Regions from separate parts of the Arthrobacter sp. efr-133-R2A-63 genome, predicted to be linked through region 1. Evidence: riboswitches for the same ligand, from Rfam matches in the RefSeq annotation. Region 1 holds a riboswitch; each other region holds the start of a gene.

Region 1 (4,479 bases):
AACGGGACCCTGACAGTCACCGGCGGTTCCGAAATCCTGGGCGCGGACTTCGACGAAACGAGCGAACTCGCCCCCACGGTAGCGGCATTGTGCGCCTTGGCAACCAGCCCTTCCCGGCTCACCGGCATCGCGCACCTGCGCGGACACGAGACGGACAGGCTGGCCGCGCTCGTCGCCGAAATCAACCGGCTTGGCGGCGACGCCGAGGAAACCAGCGACGGCCTGGTAATCCGGCCCGCAGCGCTGCACTCCGGCGTCGTGCATAGCTACGCCGACCACCGCATGGCTACCGCGGGCGCCATCCTTGGGCTCGCCGTCGAGGGTGTCCAGGTCGAAGACATCGCGACGACGTCCAAGACCATGCCCGAATTCCCGCAGATCTGGACGTCGATGCTCAGTGCAGGGCCAGCGGCCGCGGACACCGGTTCAACGGAGACAAGCAACTGACGATGGCCCGCGACGCACGCTCCTGGGATGAGTCCGACGTCCGGATCCGCCCCAACAAGAAGGGCACACGCCCCCGCACGAAGGACCGCCCCAGCCACGACGACGCCGTGATCGGGCGCATCGTCACCGTCGACCGCGGCCGCTACACCGCGATCGTGGATGAAAGCTCGGACAACGAGCGCATTGTCATTGCGGCCCGTGCCCGGGAACTGAGGCGCTCCCCCGTGGTCCCAGGGGATTTCGTCGCCCTCGTCGGCGACGTTTCAGGAGCCCCGGACACCCTCGCCCGCCTCGTGCGGGTCGAGGTGCGCAAGACACTCCTGCGTCGAAGTGCCGACGACACCGATCCGATCGAACGCGCCGTCGTCGCCAACGCCGACCAGCTCGTGGTGGTGGTGGCGGCCGCCAACCCGGAACCCCGTACCGGATTCATCGACCGTGCCCTCGTGGCAGCGTACGACGCCGGAATCGAGCCGCTGCTGCTCGTCACCAAAGCGGATGTCAAGGATCCGACGGAACTGCTCGCCAACTACGTGAGCCTTGGCTTTCCCATCATCATCAGCCGGACGGCCGACGCAGGCGCCTCCGGCATCGACGCCCGTTCGGACGACGGTTTGTCGGCACGCCTCGACAGTGACGCCGTCGGCCAGCTGCGGGACTACCTCGACGGCAAGGTCACCGTGCTCCTGGGCCATTCCGGCGTCGGGAAATCCACCATGGTGAATGCCCTGACCGGTGCCGAGCGCGCCACCGGCGGGGTCAACGCGGTGACGGGGCGCGGACGGCACACCTCGTCGTCTGCCCTTGCCCTGAAGCTCAGCGACGCCCCCGGCGGAAGCTGGATCATCGATACGCCCGGCATCCGTTCCTTCGGCCTCGCCCACGTGAACCCGGACCGCATCCTGCATGCCTTCCCGGACCTCGAACCCGGGACCGAAATGTGCGAGCGGGGCTGCAAGCACGATGCCAACGCTGTTCGGTGCGGCCTGGATTCGTGGGTCGCCGATGGCCACGCTGGCGAGTCGGGCCCGGCCCGTTTGGCATCGTTGCGCCGGCTCCTCGGCGCGGACCCGCGCATGGAAGCACAGGAAACCAAGGAACTGGGTACAGTCAACTAACTGCGCCGCTGCCGTCCTACCTCCCCGGCTCACCGGCGAAGAGACGGTAGTTTGGAACCATGACCCAACCCGATTCGAGCTACAACGACGACCTGCGGCTGGCACATGTCCTGGCCGACTCCGTCGATTCCCTGACAATGGAGCGGTTCAAGGCGCTGGACCTTCAGGTGGAGACCAAACCCGACCTGAGCCCCGTCACCGATGCCGACAAAGCCGCCGAGGAAGCGATCCGCGGGCAGCTTTCCCGTTCCCGCCCCCGTGACGCCGTCCTCGGGGAGGAATTCGGCAGCACGGGCCACGGCTCGAGGCGTTGGATCATCGATCCCATCGACGGGACCAAGAACTTCGTGCGTGGCGTACCCGTCTGGGCAACGCTGATCGCCCTCGTGGACGAGGGCGAGGTAGTGGTGGGGCTCGTGAGCGCTCCGGCGCTCGGCAAGCGTTGGTGGGCGGCCAAGGGCTCGGGCGCCTACATGGGCCGGTCGCTGGCCGCGGCCACCCGCTTGAAAGTTTCCAACGTGTCCCGGCTCGAAGACGCCTCGCTCTCCTACTCCGAGCTTTCCGAGTGGAAGCAGCACGGGAAGCTGGACAACTTCCTGGGCCTCGAGAACGATGTCTGGCGCAGCCGTGCGTACGGGGATTTCTGGTCCTACTGCCTCGTGGCCGAGGGCGCCGTGGACATCGCCGCCGAACCGGAACTCCAGGTCTACGACATGGCCGCCTTGGTGCCGATCGTGACCGAGGCCGGCGGACGCTTCACGTCCCTGGATGGCGCGGATGGCCCCTTCGGCGGAAACGCCGTCGCCACTAACTCGATCCTGCACTCCGAGGTCCTCAAGAGGCTCAACCCCGAACTCGACGACCTCCTCTAATCCGCCCATTCACTGAACAAACGACGGCGGACGCCCCCTTTCCGGGGCGTCCGCTGCTTTTTCTTCGGCGGAAGGCACATTTTTCGGGCGGTGTAACAATCCGCTTAACAATCGCGGTCACATTGGAACCGGCCTTGCCGGTGTCCTACTCTCTTTACAGGTCACGAGTGCCAGCGCGAAACCCCGGTTTGCTGGCCGGCAACCCTCCATCGCGGCGGGGTGCCCCGGGTGACGACCGGGCCGGTCCGGAACGGATGCGGCAAGCGCGGACCCCCTGCACGCAGGGGTCCCTCTTGAGTGAGGTCCCATGAGCACAGCCACAATTTCTTCCACGGCTCTTTCGCAGCACCATGATCCTGCGCAGCGGCACGGTGAGTCCCGGACTCCGGCATCGCGCCCATTGGCCGCCGTCACTGGAGCGGAGCTGCAGGCGCCCTTGATCCAGGGCGGCCAGATCCGCTACGCAAACCTCGACTACGGCGCTTCCGCGCCTGCACTGACCGTGGTCTCCGCATACCTCAACGAAATCCTGCCGTACTATGCGAGCGTCCACCGCGGCGCCGGCTATGCCTCGCAAATCAGCACCTCGGTCTACGAGAACGCCCGTAACATCGTCCGTGACTTCGTTGGCGGCAGGCCGGACGATTCCGTCATTTTCACGCGCAACACCACCGATTCCCTCAACCTGCTGGCGGGTTGCTTGCCGGTTGAGGACGGAAGGCATACCGGCGAAGTCCTGTACCTGGACATCGAGCACCACGCCAATCTGCTCCCATGGCAAGGTGTCCCCCATCGCAGCATCGTTGCCGCCGGAACATTGTCCGAGACTGTTGCCGCTGTCCGCACGGCACTCTCCCAGGGTGGCGTCAGCCTTCTGGCGGTCACCGGCGCGTCGAACGTGACCGGCGAGATCCTGCCCATCAAGGACCTCGCAGCCTTGGCCCACGAATTCGGGGCGCGGATCGTGGTGGACGCGGCGCAACTCGCCCCTCATCGCCGGATCGATATCGCCGCCGCGGAGGTGGACTACCTGGTCTTCTCGGGGCACAAGCTCTATGCACCGTTCGGTGCCGGCGTCCTGGTGGGGCGCCCCGACTGGCTCGACGCCGGCACACCGCACCTGGCAGGAGGCGGCGCCGTCCGCGAGGCACGCCTTGATTCCGTCAGCTGGGCCACGGGGCCGGCAAGGCACGAAGGGGGCTCTCCGAACGTGCTCGGCGCGGCCACCCTGGCCCGGGCCACACAGGTCATTGCCAGCCTCGACCACGAAGAATGGCACGCCCACGAGGCCGCCATCCGCTCGCACCTGGTCGAGGGCCTCAAGCAAATCGACGGCGTGACCGTGCACCAGATCTTCAGCGACACGGATCCCCAGGACACGATCGGCGTCGTGAACTTCTCGCTCCAGGGCTACGACGCCGGACTCGTCGCGGCCTATCTCGCGGCCGAGCACGGCATCGGCCTGCGGGACGGACGCTTTTGCGCCCACCCCCTGCTCAAGCGCCTTGGCCTTCCCTCCGGATCGCTGCGAGCCAGCTTCGGCGTGGGGTCGCGTTTGGAAGACGCCACCCGGCTCATCGCGGGCATCCAGGCCCTCAAAAGCAACGGCCTCGGCTGGGACTACGTGGTGGATGCCGGCCGTTGGGTGCCCGCGAACGATCACCGCAGCTACCCGGAGTGGGCTCCCAATACTCCCGGGACCGCAGGCGCCGCACCCTGCAGCACCGACTGATTGCGATAGATTCGTAGGGTATTTTTCCTGTCCTACGAAGGAGTCCCCGCGTGGCCCCGCGACCCAAAGGCACCTCAGCCGGCCCCAAGCTTTATCAGGAACGCCGACTCGAACTCGGTCGGAGTTTCCAGGACGGCGGAGAACACTATGAGCGGGTCCGGCCGGGCTACCCGGCGGACTCAGCTGACTGGCTGCTGCCGGAGGGGGCTCGGGACGCGGCAGACATCGGCGCAGGCACCGGAAAGTTCACCTCGCTGCTCGTCGAGCGGGGGCTGGCAGTGTCGGCAGTGGACCCCTCCACGGACATGCT
Region 2 (4,479 bases), on a different contig from region 1:
GCTGAGCCTGCGTTACGGCCAGCGTGCCACGCAGACCTCCGGCATCGTCATGCTGGCCTACACCCTCATGCTGTGCGCCACGTCCACGGGCGCCTACGCCACCATCTTCGTTGTCCTCTTCGGCTGGGAGCGCTGGCTCGCCATCGCCGTCGGCGGCGCCATCGTCCTGGTCTACTCCACCATCGGCGGCATGTGGTCCATCACCCTCGCCGACCAGGTGCAGTTCATCATCAAGACCGTGGGCATCTTCTTCCTCATGCTCCCGTTCGTCCTCAACGCGGCAGGCGGTTTCGAAGGCATCCGTGCCCGTGTTGACGCCAGCTTCTTCCAGTTGGACGGCATCGGGGCTCAGACCATCATCACGTACTTCGTGGTCTACACCCTTGGCCTGCTGATCGGCCAGGACATCTGGCAGCGCGTCTTCACCGCCAAGACCCCCAAGGTGGCCCGATGGGGCGGCGCCACCGCCGGCATCTACTGCGTCCTGTACGGCGTGGCCGGCGCCCTGATCGGCCTGGCTGCCCGGGTGGCCCTGCCGAACATCGATGTCAAGGCCCTTGGCAAGGACGTCGTCTACGCCGAGGTAGCCACGCACATCCTGCCGATCGGCATCGGCGGCCTTGTCATGGCCGCAGCAGTCGCCGCCATGATGTCCACAGCGTCCGGAGCCCTCATCGCCGCGGCCACCGTTGCCCGCGCCGACGTGGTCCCGTTCGTGGCCAGCTGGTTCGGCAAGACGATCAACACCAACGACACCGAAAATCCCGAGCATGACGTCAAGGCCAACCGCTACTGGGTCCTTGGCCTGGGCATCGTTGCAGTGTTGATCTCCATGGCGGCGCAAGACGTCGTGGTGGCCCTGACCATCGCCTACGACATCCTGGTAGGTGGCCTGCTGGTTGCCATCCTGGGCGGCTTGGTCTGGAAGCGCGGCACGGGTATTGCCGCAGCCTGGTCCATGGCAGTCGGGTCTGTACTGACCCTTGCCTTGCTGATCGCCTACGCCACGGGAATCATCCCCAGCGAAGACGGCGTCTACGCAAACGATCCGATCTACTGGGGCCTCGGCGCCTCGTTCGCCGTCTATTTCGTGGTCTCCCTCCTCACGCCGCCCACCGAGCCGGCCGTCCGCGAAGCCTGGGAACGCCGCGTTGCCGGAACGGCCGCGGAGGAACTCCCGCTGGAGGCCCACCCGGTGGCCACCCACTAGGTTTCACAAAACCAGGTACGACGGCGGCGCCGCGCTTTCTCCTTCGAGAGGTGCGGCGCCGCCGTCGCATGTACAGTAGGAACAGCTTCAAGAGATGTGGCGCCAAGCTCCGACTTGCCACACGCCAACCCCATGTTCACGGGTGGTTCGGATGAAGAAGCGGCCCGGTTCGGACCAGAGACAACCGAACGGGCAAGAGCAACTCCATAGGAGAAGGCCATGCCTTTCGAAAACGGCGCCACCGCCACAGCCGACCGCACTATCCAGTCCAGCGCCCTCTTCTTGCCCCGCCCCCGTCGGGTGGACGAGTTCGTCCGGGTGATTCCCGGCGTCGACCTCTCCCAAGGCTCCATCACGTTCGTGGTGGACGGAAACCTGGAACGCTATTGGCATCATGAGCCGCGGCTCATCACCGAAGCACTCTCAAAAGCGGTTCAGCCCGCCCGCTGGTTCCCGGCCACACGGAAACTTACGCTCACGGTTGCGGCAACCGGGCACCGTGCGGGCGTGCAGAAGCACTTCATCCTGAGCGCGTTCTAGCAAGCGCTTTTTAGCGGCCAAGTTCAGCGAGTCGGCGCTATTCGATCTCTTCGGCCTCTCGGTGTTCCTCGGCGTCGAGCGGGACCACCCGTTCGTCGTCGTCCAGGACCTCGGATTCTTCCTCCCAGTCCTCGTCCACCTCCAGGTCTTCGCTGTAGTCATAGGCGGGATCGGCCTCGACCGTGGGACGGTCCGGGTGGCGGGCGTGGGTCTCGGTGCTGTCCATGGTGCAACCTCCGTTCGACGTGCCGCTGAGCCCATCGCACAGGCACGTGAGGCAGCCGATCCAACGCCACCCCGCCAATTCGTGGACCCTGTCCATCCATCCCAGCACTGCCCCCTGCGGCGGTCAAGGCCTCCGGCGAGCCTCCCGGTTTTTGAGGCGCGCCTAAAAAGTCCAGTGAGGATTGCCAGCCGAAAAACCGCGGAAATTGGCGATAAAGTGGAGCTGCAATGAGGCGATGAAGCCCGCCCCAGCAACCCAGGAGTCCCGGTGCACCCCCGCACAAAACCCTCGCATTCAGACAACTCGCATCCAGACAATCCGCAGGACTCAAGCAGTCCCTCCCAAGACGCAGCAGCCCCCAAGACTCCCCCGTCGTCGTCGGACATCAAGCGCTGGCGGCAGTACTTGGCCGACGAACGTGCCGAAGCCGCCGTGTACCGCCAACTGGCTCAGCGACGCGACGGCGAGGAGCGCGATATCCTTTTGGCCCTCGCAGAGGCCGAGGGCCGCCATGAGGCACACTGGCTCAAGCTCCTCGGCCAACACGCCGGCATGCCGAAGGCGGCCTCCGTTCGGAGCCAAATGCTCGGCTTCCTGGCCCGGAATTTCGGATCGGTGTTCGTGCTGGCCCTCGCCCAACGGGCTGAAGGACGCTCGCCGTACGCGAAGGATCCGGCAGCAACCCGCGCCATGGCGGCTGACGAACAGATCCACGAAGAAGTAGTCCGCGGCCTGGCGACCCGCGGCCGCAACAGGTTGTCCGGTACCTTCCGCGCTGCCGTCTTCGGCGCCAACGATGGCCTGGTCAGCAACCTTTCCCTCGTGATGGGCATGGCGGCCACCGGAGTTCCCGCAACCGTGGTCCTGTTCAGCGGCATCGCCGGACTGCTGGCGGGCGCACTGTCCATGGGAGCGGGCGAGTATGTCTCTGTCCGCTCCCAGCTCGAGCTCCTCAAGGCCACCCGCCCCACCCAGGCCACGCTGACCGCAGCCCCGGCCCTGGACATCGAGCACAATGAGCTGGTGCTGGTGTACCTAGCCAGGGGCATGTCCCGCGAATCCGCCGAACACCGGGCCGCCGAGCGCATGGGCCTCTACAGCTGCGACTGCGATCCAAGCCTTTCGCTCCACCCCGAAGTGGAAGAAACCGTCAATGAGCACGAGGCCGTTGGCTCCGCATGGGGCGCCGCGATCTCGAGCTTCTGCTTCTTCGCTTCGGGCGCCATCGTGCCCATCCTGCCGTTCATCTTCGGCATGACGGGCTTCTCGGCACTTGCCGTGGCCGGTACGCTGGTGGGCATCGCGCTTCTGTCGACGGGCGCCGTCGTCGGCTTGCTGTCCGGAACCTCGCCGCTGACCCGTGGTCTCCGGCAGCTCGCCATCGGACTCGGTGCGGCTGCGGCCACGTATGGGCTGGGCCTCGTCTTCGGCGCTGTCATCGGTTAGCAGCGCCGGCCCGCCGGGGCGGCGGGATCAAGGATTTGGGGGAGACTTGCATTCAAACTACGGGTACGACGGCGGCCCGCGGCCCAAGCGCGCCAGTACCGCGCTGGCGCTGTTCCGAAACTTGATGGTGGTGGCGGCGGTTGCTGCCGTGGCCGTGCTTGTCAGTGGCTTCCTTCGCGGCGATCCCGGCTTCACAGGGCTCCTTCCCAAGCTGGCTCCTTCTGTCCAGGCCACGGCAAGCAGCCCCGGGCCGGCGGCCTCCGGGCAGGGGCCACAAAAAGCCGCCCGGGCGCCGGATACCCCGCCCCCTGGCCTGGAAGAAGCCGGGCACCCGCTCGGCTCCCCTGCAAAACCTGCCGTGGCCAGCAGTTCCTACAAGTTTCTGGCCACCAACGCCGACGGCACGCCCGTGGGTTACTCCCCGTGCCGGCCATTGCACTATGTGGTCAACGCAGCCCTTGCCCCGGCGGGATCCGAGGGGCTCATCGCCGACGCGATCGCCAAGATCGCTGCCGCCACGGGCCTGACTTTCGTTGACGACGGCACCAGCAAGGAAATCCCCTCCGAGAAGCGCAAGCCATACCAGCCCGCGCTCTACGGAGATCGTTGGGCTCCCCTGCTGATTTCCTGGACCACTCCCGAGGCGGCTCCGGCGTTGACTGGATCCGTCATCGGCACCGGCGGCAGCACCATGTACAGCTTCGGCACGGGACCCAAGAGCTACGTCACGGGAAGCCTCGACCTGGACGCCCCGCAAATCACGGAACTACTTGATGTCCCCGGCGGCGCCCATTACGTCTCCGCGGTGATCCAACACGAACTGGGCCATGTGGTGGGGCTTGACCACGTCGATGATCCAATCCAGCTCATGTACCCGGAGATCGGCGCCCCGGATGGCCTAGCGGCCGGAGACCTGAACGGACTCTACAAACTCCACACCGCCCCGTGCCGGACGGACTTGTGACCCCGGCCCACCCTTGCGGGACATGCCCCCTGTTCAGCCTCAGCAGTGGACATAGCACTACTATGTCCACTGCTCGAGGCCAGCGCTGAGCAT
Region 3 (4,479 bases), on a different contig from region 1:
CATCGCGGCTGGGCCGACCGCGTCGCCGAGGAACTGAGCCGGGGACACCGCGACTTCGCCTACGCCAACCTCGCCATCCGCGGGCGCTTGCTGCAGCAAATCCTCGACGAACAACTTGGCCCGTGCATGGACCTCAAGCCGGATCTCGTGAGCATCTCCGCAGGCGGCAACGACCTCATCCGTCCCGGCGGCGATCCCGACGCCTTGGCCGAAAAACTCGATGCCGCAGTGCAGACCCTGAGTTCCGACGGCGCCACGGTGGTTCTCTTCAACGGTCCGGACACCGCGTCATCGGTCCTCGGCCGGATCCGCGGCAAGGTGGCCATCTACAACGAAAACCTCCGCACCGTGGCCGCCCGCCACGATGCCGTGGTGGCTGACATGTGGTCCTTGAGGCAGCTTTCCAACTCCCAGATGTGGGACGAAGACCGCCTCCATTTCTCGCCGCTCGGCCATCACACCATCGCCGCGATGGTCCTCGACTCACTGAATGTGCCGCACAACCTTGAGCCGCTCTACCCCAAGCCGCTCCCCCAGCGCAGTTGGCGCCAAGCCAGGTCTGGCGACCTCGTCTGGGCACGCGAATATTTTGTCCCGTGGGTCATCCGCCGGATCAGGCACCGCTCCTCCGGTGACGGGATCCTGCCGAAACGCCCGACGCCGGGACCCGTCTTCGGTCCTGCTGACACCTTCCTGCCCGGGAGCTGAACGAACCGCGAGGTTAGTCACAGGGAGCGGGGCTAAGCTGGTGAAAGACAGGGAGGCCTCCGCCGTGAACAATCTGATCTTCTGGATCATCGTCTGCTCTTGGCTGATTCCCATGGGGATCCGCATGTACAACCGGTCGCGCCAGCGCAGGATCCAGGACTTCCCTCCGCAGAATTACCCCGGGCAGCCCTATCCTCCGCAGCACAACCCCGTCGGATACCCGGAGCAACCCCCGGTGGTCATCCCGGCTGAGCCGCAACCCCCGATGGCGACGCCCGCGCGGCAGGCCGTTCCGCCGTCGTGGGCTACTCCGCAAGCGAGCGGCGCTCCCCAGCCGAACAGCGCGCCCCAAGGCTACCGTGCACGGAAACTGGCCGAGCTGGACCAGGAGTACAGCGACGGGAAAATCGCCATGGAGGATTACATGAAGCTCCGCCAGGAGATCATGAACGGCTGATTCAGCCGAAGAGGCGCGCTAGCCGAAGAATGCCTCGCGCAGTTGGGGGCCGAGCTGGCCGATCTCGGTGAGGAAACCGTCGTGCCCGATCGGCGCCTCGATGACATGAACCGGGACCTCTCCGGGCAAGGCCTTGGCAAGCTCGCGGGATTGCTCCGGGAAATAGAGCCGGTCCGAGTCCACCGAGGCCACGAAGAACGTCGCCGTGGCCACGGACAACGCATCCTCCAACGAGCCCCGGCCGCGCGTGATGTCGTGGCTCATGAGCGCTTCGGTAATGGCGATGTAGCTATTGGCGTCGAAGCGCTGGACCAGCTTGCTCCCCTGGTGGTCCAGGTAGCTCTCCACCTGGTAGCGGCCCCGGTCCCCCAACGCGGCAGCCTGGAGGGGTGCCTCGCCGCCCTGGGCGTTCCGGCCGAAGCGGAAGTCCAGCTCGTCTGCCGAGCGATAGGTGATGTGGGCAATCCGCCGGGCAAGGGCCAGACCCGCTTCGGGGGCGGCCTGTCCGTAGTAGTCTCCGCCGTTGAAGTCGGCGTCCTGCCGGATGGCGAGCGTCTGGGCCTGTGCGAACGCGATCTGCTCGGCGGTGCTGTACGCCCCGATGGAGATCACGGCGCATCGCTTGACGCGGTCCGGATAGCCGACGGCCCATTCCAGTGCACGGGCACCGCCCATGGACCCGCCCACGACGGTGTGCCAGCTGTGGATCCCCAAGGCGTCAGCCAGCCTGGCCTCGGCCACCGTGCTGTCCCGCAGGGTCACGAGCGGGAAGCGGGAGCCCCACGGCTTGCCGTCAGGAGCGCTCGACGACGGCCCCGTGCTGCCGTAGCAGCCCCCCACAATGTTGACGGAGACCACGAAGTAGCGGTCCGTGTCGATGGTGGCGCCGGGACCCACAAGCTGCTCCCACCAGCCGTCTTCGTCGCTTTCGCCACGGGCCACATGGGTGCTGCCGGTCAATGCATGTTCCACCAGGACAGCGTTGGAAGCGTCTGCGTTGAGCCGCCCCCACGTCTCGTACGCAAGGACGACGTCCGGGAGGGAACCTCCGGCCTCCAGCTCGAGTCCGCCCACGGAAACATACTTGAGGGTTCCGTCCTGGGTACCGGAAAGGGGTATGGCTGTTGCAGCAATTGTCATTCGTTGACACCTCACATCGCGCTTGCCCGCCGCCAACACAGCGAAGGGCCAGGTCTTCACCCGGGGCACCCCACCGCGAATGGAGGGTTGCCGGCCAGCAAGCCGGGGCTGTCGCTGGCACTCATGACCTATAGGAAGAGTCTAGGAAAACCGGACCCCTTCTGACGAAGATTATGACATCTTTGTGACACTTGGCCGCGTTTTGTTCACGAAGGGGTGGCTGGGAAGGCTGGCCGGCGAAGATTCATCTTGCGTCGCCGGCCAGCCTCGTACGCCCTCCGGGCCCGTGCTAGGCGCTCTTGGCTGCCCGGAATCCCGACTCGAGGTCCGCGAGGATGTCGTCGATGTGCTCGATTCCGACGGACAGCCGCACCAGGCCAGGGGTCACTCCCGCAACGGCCTGCTGTTCCGGCGTCAGCTGGCTGTGCGTCGTCGACGCCGGGTGGATGACCAAGGACCGGACGTCGCCGATGTTGGCCACGTGCGAATGCAGTTCCAGGGCGTCCACGAAGCGCTTGCCCGCCTCGACCCCGCCGTTGATGGTGAAGGACACCACGGCGCCGGTGCCCCTGGGGCCGTACTTCCGGCCCCGTTCGAACCACGGGCTGGAAGGCAGCCCCGCGTACGCCACCGATTCGACGTCGTCGCGCCCTTCGAGCCATTGCGCCACCTTGGTGGCGTTGTCCACGTGGCGCTCCACCCGCAGGCTGAGGGTTTCGATTCCCTGGGAGATCAGGAAAGCGTTGAACGGGGAAACCGCCGAGCCGAGGTCGCGCAGGAGCTGGACCCGGGCTTTGAGGATGTAGGAGAGGTTCGCGCCGAGGGCCCCGTCCTTGCCGAGGTCGCGGGCATAGACCAGGCCGTTGTAGCTGGGGTCCGGGGTGTTGAAGCCGGGGAACCGCTCAGGGTCCTTGCCGAAATCGAAGTTGCCGGAGTCCACGATGACACCGGCAATGGCGGAGCCGTGCCCGCCCAGGTACTTGGTGGCCGAATGCACCACAATGTCCGCTCCCCACTCGATGGGCCGGATCAGGTAGGGCGTGGCGAGGGTGTTGTCCACGACGAGCGGGACTCCCGCCTCGTGCGCGATGCGGGAGACACCCTCGATGTCCAAGACGTCCTGCCGGGGGTTGGAGACGACTTCGGCGAAGAACAGCTTGGTGTTTGGCTGCACCGCGTCCCGCCAGTGGTCCAGGTTGTCCGGATCCTCGACGAAGGTGACCGAGATGCCGAATTTCTTCAGTGTATGGGCCAGCAGGTTGTACGTGCCGCCGTAGAGGCTCGGGCTGGCGACCACGTGGTCACCGGCCTCGGCCACGTTGAGGATGGCGAAGGTTTCCGCGGCCTGGCCGGAGCTCAGCAGGAGCGCAGCCAAGCCACCCTCCAAGCTCGCTATGCGCTGCTCCACGGCATCCTGCGTGGGGTTGCCGATCCGGGTGTAGATGGGCGCCAGTTCGGCCAGTGCAAAGCGGTTGGCCGCGCTTTCCGCGCTGGGAAAGACGAACGAGGTGGTCTGGTAGATGGGGAGGGCGCGGGCGCCGGTGGCGGCGTCCGGCTCCTGGCCGGCGTGGATTTGGCGCGTTTCGAATGACCATCCTTGGGACATGCGGACTCCTGGTTGTCTGGGCTCTTGCCGTGCGTCAGCCTGCCGGGCTGAAGGGTTCAGCATGCCGGCGAGCGGTTGCCGTCAGTCTAGGGAGGGTATTGCGGGCTCCGGAAGCTTTGTGACGAACGCAGAAGTTTTCTGTCCCGGCGCGTCCTGAAGTGACCCTGAGCGGCCTTTTCGATACATCCCACCTTGGTTAGGCTTGACTTAGCTGAGAGCTCCATCACAAAGTGCCAAGATGAAGCCATGCGCATGGATCACGTCTCTTACGCTTGTGAACGAGATGGCCTGTTGGCCACCACCGAGCGGATTTCCGCAGCATTGGGAGTGGACGCGGTCCGGGGCGGAGTGCATCCGCGCTTTGGTACCCGGAACATGATCATTCCCCTTGCTGACCACAAATACCTGGAAGTTGTCGAGGTCCTGGACCACCCGGCCTCCGACAAGGCACCTTTTGGACAAGCTGTCCGTGCACGCTCCGCCGCAGGAGGTGGGTGGATGGGCTGGTGCGTCGCTGTGGACGACCTGAGCCCGTTCGAGCAGCGGCTCGGACGCGCCGCCGTCCCAG
Region 4 (4,479 bases), on a different contig from region 1:
TGTTGCCGAACGCTGGAGCGGCAGCAACGGGGGCGCGCCCGACGCCGCCGGGCTGGCCGCCGTCGTCGAGCACGCTGTTCAGATCACGATGCGCTCAGAGCGGGACGAGAGCGACACCAAGCCGCAGCCCGTCCTCACCTGGGTGCGCCAAGACTGGCGCGAAGCGCCGGGCTAGACCTGCTTGAGGGCCCGCTCGAGGTCCCCGATGAGGTCGTCCACATCCTCCAGCCCCACCGAAAGCCGCACGACGCCGTCGCTCAGGCCAATGGCTGCGCGGCCTTCCGGACCCATGGCGCGATGCGTGGTGGTGGCGGGGTGCGTGATGAGGGACTTGGAGTCGCCCAGGTTGTTCGAGATGTCGATGACGGCGAGCCCGTCCAGCAGCGCGAAGGCGGCCTCCTTCGCTGATCGCCCCGCGGAGGGGAGCAGCTCGAAAGTGAGCACCGTTCCGCCGGCCTTCATTTGCTTCGCGGCGAGCTCGTGCTGCGGGTGCGACTTCAGCAGCGGGTACTTGACCCAGCTGATGGCCGGTTGTGCCTCAAGCCATTCGGCGATCCGCAACGCAGATGCCGAGGAGTGGTTGACCCGCAGGGCCATCGTCTCCAGGCCTTTGGTCAGGACCCAGGCGTTGAACGCGGAAAGGGACGGCCCGGTGTGCCGCATGAGTTGCTTGACCGGCCCGTCGATGAACTCCTTGGTGCCCAGGATCGCGCCGCCCAGGACCCGTCCTTGGCCGTCGATGTGCTTGGTGCCGGAGTAGACAATCACGTCTGCGCCGAGATCGCCGCAGCGCTGCAGCAAGGGGGTGGCGAAGACGTTGTCGACGACGACCGTGGCGCCCGCCGCGTGGGCAAGCTCGCTCACCGCGGCAATGTCCACGATTTCCTGCATGGGGTTCGACGGCGACTCGAAGAACACCGCCGTTGTCGGCTCGGACAACGCGGCACGCCATTGGTCGAGGTCCGGCCCGTCGACGAAGACGGTCTCGACCCCCCAGCGCGGCAGGATCTCGTTGAGGATCACGAAGCAGGAACCGAAGAGCGAGCGGGCGGCAACCACGCGGTCACCAGCCGCCAGCAACGCACCGAGGGCGGTGAAGACAGCTGACATGCCCGACGCCGTCGCGAAGCACGCTTCGGTGCCCTCAAGCAGGCGGAGGCGCTCCTGGAAGGTGGCGACCGAAGGGTTGCCGTAACGGGAGTAGACGAAGCGTTCGTCCTCGCCTGTGAAGGCACGCTCGGCAGCCGCGGCGGACTGGTAGACGAAACCGGAGTTCAAGAAGACGGCTTCGGACGTTTCCTGGAAGTTGGTACGGTCAAGACCGCCGCGGACTGCCTGGGTGTCAGGGCTCCAGCTGGCGGCGTCAGGATTGAAAGTCACTTAGATATTCCCCAGGTTCGTCGGAAGTCCACGGTTTTTCCAGCCATTCACGGTTCGCTCGCCGTAGCGGTCCGGTTCGCCCTCAAAGCCCTCGAGGACGTTGTAGGCGGTGTATCCGGCCTGGGTTGCGGCGATCGCGGCCGCGATGGAGCGCTGGCCGGAGCGGCAGAGGAAGACGAGTTCCGTGCCGTCCCCCTCGGGAGCCTGTTGTGTCAGCTGTTCGATGAAGCGGGTGTTGGGGATGCCGCCGGCCAGGTTCCACTGGATGAACAAGGGATCGTTTTCGGTGGCTTTGGTGTCCGGGATCCCGATGTGTGCCCACTCGCCTTCGGTGCGGACGTCCACCAAGATGGCGCCCTGCTCGAGCTTGGCCCAGGCGTCGTGCGGGCTGAGGTCGCCTGCGTAGCTCATGCGTGGCCCTCGCCGTCGAACTCTTCATCAAGCTGATCCACCGCATTGGCGACGGCGGCATCCGCGCTCGCGATCGCCGCGGGCAGGACGATGGCTTGTGCCACAATCACGTCCTTGCCGTTGAAAGTCGCGGCCGGGCTGCCGTGCAACACGTATCCCTCTGCGAGGGCGGTGGAGATCCGCTCGCAGAATTCCTTGGTGTCAGGGCCCGTGATGAGACGGTAGGAGAGTTTTTCCTCGGTGGGTTCAGGCATTGGTGCTCCTCAGTCACGCTTGCAGTTCGAAAGTGTCGATACGCCGAGTAGTCACCTGAGGCACCCCGCCGGAGAGAGGGTTGCCGACCAGCAAGTCAGGGCTTCGCGCTGGTGCTCATTACTCAAGAAGAAAAATAACACCCACGACGGCGGCCCGCATCACCGGCCGTCGTCATGTTCCGTAACCGGGGGGCGGCCGGTGGGGAGCCGGCGGGTGGGGCCACGCTGGCGCGGACCCTAGGCTTCGGTTTCTGTAGGCAGCGGGTCCAGGCTTGCCTGGACCCGGGGTGAAACGGCATCAAAGCGCGATGCTACTCCTGTGGGGGAGTGATGAAACGTGGAACCTTGATGCTTCCGGATTTCCAGCAACTCGTGCACGGATATCCCGGTGGCCGTGGCGAGTGCGTGCAGCGAGAGGCTGTTGTGATGAGCCAGGGCAAAAACCACGCCAGACAGCGCTTCGAAACCTTCTGTCTCGTAGATTTCCTTTATCAAGTTGGACATGCCGTTCGCATCATCGATTGATCCCGCTGACGCACCGGTTGCCATGGCCGTCAGCGACCACGCAGCAGAGTCGGGGCTGATGTAGATGCTCATGTCGATACCCTACGGACTCAGGCCCACTTGGGGAATGGGCGATACGTTTATCTTTATGGCAGCACTCACCGACCTTGACCGCCAGCTCCTCTCCGCCCTCAGGGAGGACGGCCGGGCATCTGTCGCGAGCCTCGCGCGCCAGCTGGGCGTCGCCAGGGCCACCGTGAACAGCCGGCTCGAGCGCCTGGTCTCCTCCGGAACGATCGTTGGCTTCACCGCGAGGGTGCGCGACGAAGTCGATCCACTTGCGATCCGGGCTATTGCGCTCATTGCCGTGGAAGGAAGGTCGGCCGACAGGGTCATTCGCCAGCTGAGGGGGCTCCCCGAGATTTGGGCACTGCACACCACGAATGGCGGCTGGGACCTCGTGGCTGAGCTGCGCACGGAAAGCCTCAGCGACTTTGACCAAGTGCTGGGCAGGATCCGCGGGATCGAGGGGATCGTCAATAGCGAGACAAGCCTGCTGCTCAGCTCCGTCCTGCGGTAGCCGGTTGCTTGGCGGCGACAAACCTCATGAGCATTATGTTCGAAAGGACTCGTCATTTTGTGCATTTTTTCAATGAAAAGTACATACTTTGGCAATTGCGGATGCATATCGCCGCTCCGTAGCCTCATAGCAACAATGCTCATGAGGGAAAGGAGCGCACATGACGCGCTTTGTCGATGTCCGCAATATGGTCCGCTGGACGGCCGGGCGAGGCCCGGAAACCATCATTTCGGAGATGATTCAGTACTTGGAAGACGACTTCCGGCGATGGGAATCTTTTGACAAGACCCCGCGGGTGGCGAGTCACACCGCGTTTGGCGTCATCGAGCTGATGCCCACCAGTGACCAGGAAACATACGGCTTCAAGTACGTCAATGGACACCCTTCGAATCCAGCGCGCGGCTTCCAGACTGTGACAGCCTTCGGTGTCCTGTCCGATGTCCATAACGGCTACCCGACGTTCCTCGCGGAGATGACAGTGCTGACGGCGCTGCGGACGGCGGCCACGTCCGGCATGGTCGCCAAGAAACTTGCGCGCCCCGATGCACGGGTCATGGCGATGATCGGAACCGGAACCCAGTCGGAGTTCCAAGCGCTGGCCTTCCGGGCAGCCCTGGGCATCAACACTGTCAGGATCTGGGACACTGATCCGGCTGCGATGGAGAAGTTCGTCAGGAACATGGCTCCCCTCGGCTTCGACATCACCATCGCGGGCTCGGCGGCCCACGCAGTGGAAGACGCCGACGTCATCACCACGTGCACCGCGGACAAGGCCAACGCCACCATCCTGACTGCAGACCAGGTTTCTCCGGGCGTTCACATCAACGCGATCGGCGGCGATTGCCCAGGAAAGACCGAACTCGACGCTGCCATCCTGGACCTCGGCGACGTCTTTGTGGAATACGATCCCCAGACGCGGATTGAAGGCGAGATCCAGCAAATGTCCGCCGATTTTCCCGTCACCGAGTTCTGGCAAGTCCTTGGCGGTCATGCGCCGGGCCGGACCTCCAGGCACCAGATCACGGTATTCGATTCCGTGGGCTTCGCGATCGAGGACTTTTCCGCCTTGCGGTATCTCCGCGACGCCGTCGAGGGTTCGGAATTCTTCGAGGAGATCGACCTCGTCGCGAACCCCGACGACCCCAAGGACCTCTTCGGCTTGGTGCGCGCGCTCTCTCCGGTCGGATCCTGAGAAGCCCAACTGACTCGCATTTGTTGTCGTTTAGGGCGCTCTAAACGACAACAACTGCGAGTCAGTTGGGGAGGGAGAAGCCTGGTGCGCCGGCCCCAGAACCGGCGCACCAGACGTTTTTCCCGGCCAGACTGCCAGCCCGGCAGCCCGGGCTATTC

Evidence for each region. A riboswitch is a leader RNA that binds a small molecule or an ion and turns the genes downstream of it on or off. The one in region 1 is predicted to bind S-adenosylmethionine.
Region 2: another riboswitch for S-adenosylmethionine. It lies ahead of QRN45_RS17435 (hypothetical protein); the one in region 1 lies ahead of QRN45_RS02020 (aminotransferase class V-fold PLP-dependent enzyme).
Region 3: another riboswitch for S-adenosylmethionine. It lies ahead of metX (homoserine O-acetyltransferase MetX); the one in region 1 lies ahead of QRN45_RS02020 (aminotransferase class V-fold PLP-dependent enzyme).
Region 4: another riboswitch for S-adenosylmethionine. It lies ahead of QRN45_RS14875 (DUF1737 domain-containing protein); the one in region 1 lies ahead of QRN45_RS02020 (aminotransferase class V-fold PLP-dependent enzyme).

Annotation. Positions count from the first base shown of each region.
Region 1 covers NZ_JARVRG010000004.1:303,740-308,218, reverse strand. Annotated here, with positions in the region: gene aroA (3-phosphoshikimate 1-carboxyvinyltransferase) at 1-447, shown strand, start outside; gene rsgA (ribosome small subunit-dependent GTPase A) at 450-1,565, shown strand; gene hisN (histidinol-phosphatase) at 1,625-2,437, shown strand; SAM riboswitch class IV at 2,597-2,709, shown strand; gene QRN45_RS02020 (aminotransferase class V-fold PLP-dependent enzyme) at 2,745-4,169, shown strand; gene QRN45_RS02015 (class I SAM-dependent methyltransferase) at 4,220-4,479, shown strand, end outside.
Region 2 covers NZ_JARVRG010000031.1:46,787-51,265, reverse strand. Annotated here, with positions in the region: gene QRN45_RS17440 (sodium:solute symporter family protein) at 1-1,210, shown strand, start outside; SAM riboswitch class IV at 1,296-1,415, shown strand; gene QRN45_RS17435 (hypothetical protein) at 1,430-1,750, shown strand; gene QRN45_RS17430 (hypothetical protein) at 1,788-1,976, opposite strand; gene QRN45_RS17425 (VIT1/CCC1 transporter family protein) at 2,244-3,422, shown strand; gene QRN45_RS17420 (matrixin family metalloprotease) at 3,526-4,386, shown strand.
Region 3 covers NZ_JARVRG010000024.1:54,358-58,836, reverse strand. Annotated here, with positions in the region: gene QRN45_RS12880 (SGNH/GDSL hydrolase family protein) at 1-708, shown strand, start outside; gene QRN45_RS12875 (hypothetical protein) at 773-1,165, shown strand; gene metX (homoserine O-acetyltransferase MetX) at 1,184-2,305, opposite strand; SAM riboswitch class IV at 2,319-2,434, opposite strand; gene QRN45_RS12865 (bifunctional o-acetylhomoserine/o-acetylserine sulfhydrylase) at 2,595-3,911, opposite strand; gene QRN45_RS12860 (VOC family protein) at 4,158-4,479, shown strand, end outside.
Region 4 covers NZ_JARVRG010000026.1:70,833-75,311, forward strand. Annotated here, with positions in the region: gene QRN45_RS14860 (glutamate--cysteine ligase 2) at 1-175, shown strand, start outside; gene QRN45_RS14865 (O-succinylhomoserine sulfhydrylase) at 172-1,380, opposite strand; gene QRN45_RS14870 (rhodanese-like domain-containing protein) at 1,381-1,791, opposite strand; gene QRN45_RS14875 (DUF1737 domain-containing protein) at 1,788-2,045, opposite strand; SAM riboswitch class IV at 2,056-2,168, opposite strand; gene QRN45_RS14880 (hypothetical protein) at 2,283-2,642, opposite strand; gene QRN45_RS14885 (Lrp/AsnC family transcriptional regulator) at 2,698-3,129, shown strand; gene ocd (ornithine cyclodeaminase) at 3,290-4,321, shown strand; gene QRN45_RS14895 (cupin domain-containing protein) at 4,474-4,479, opposite strand, start outside.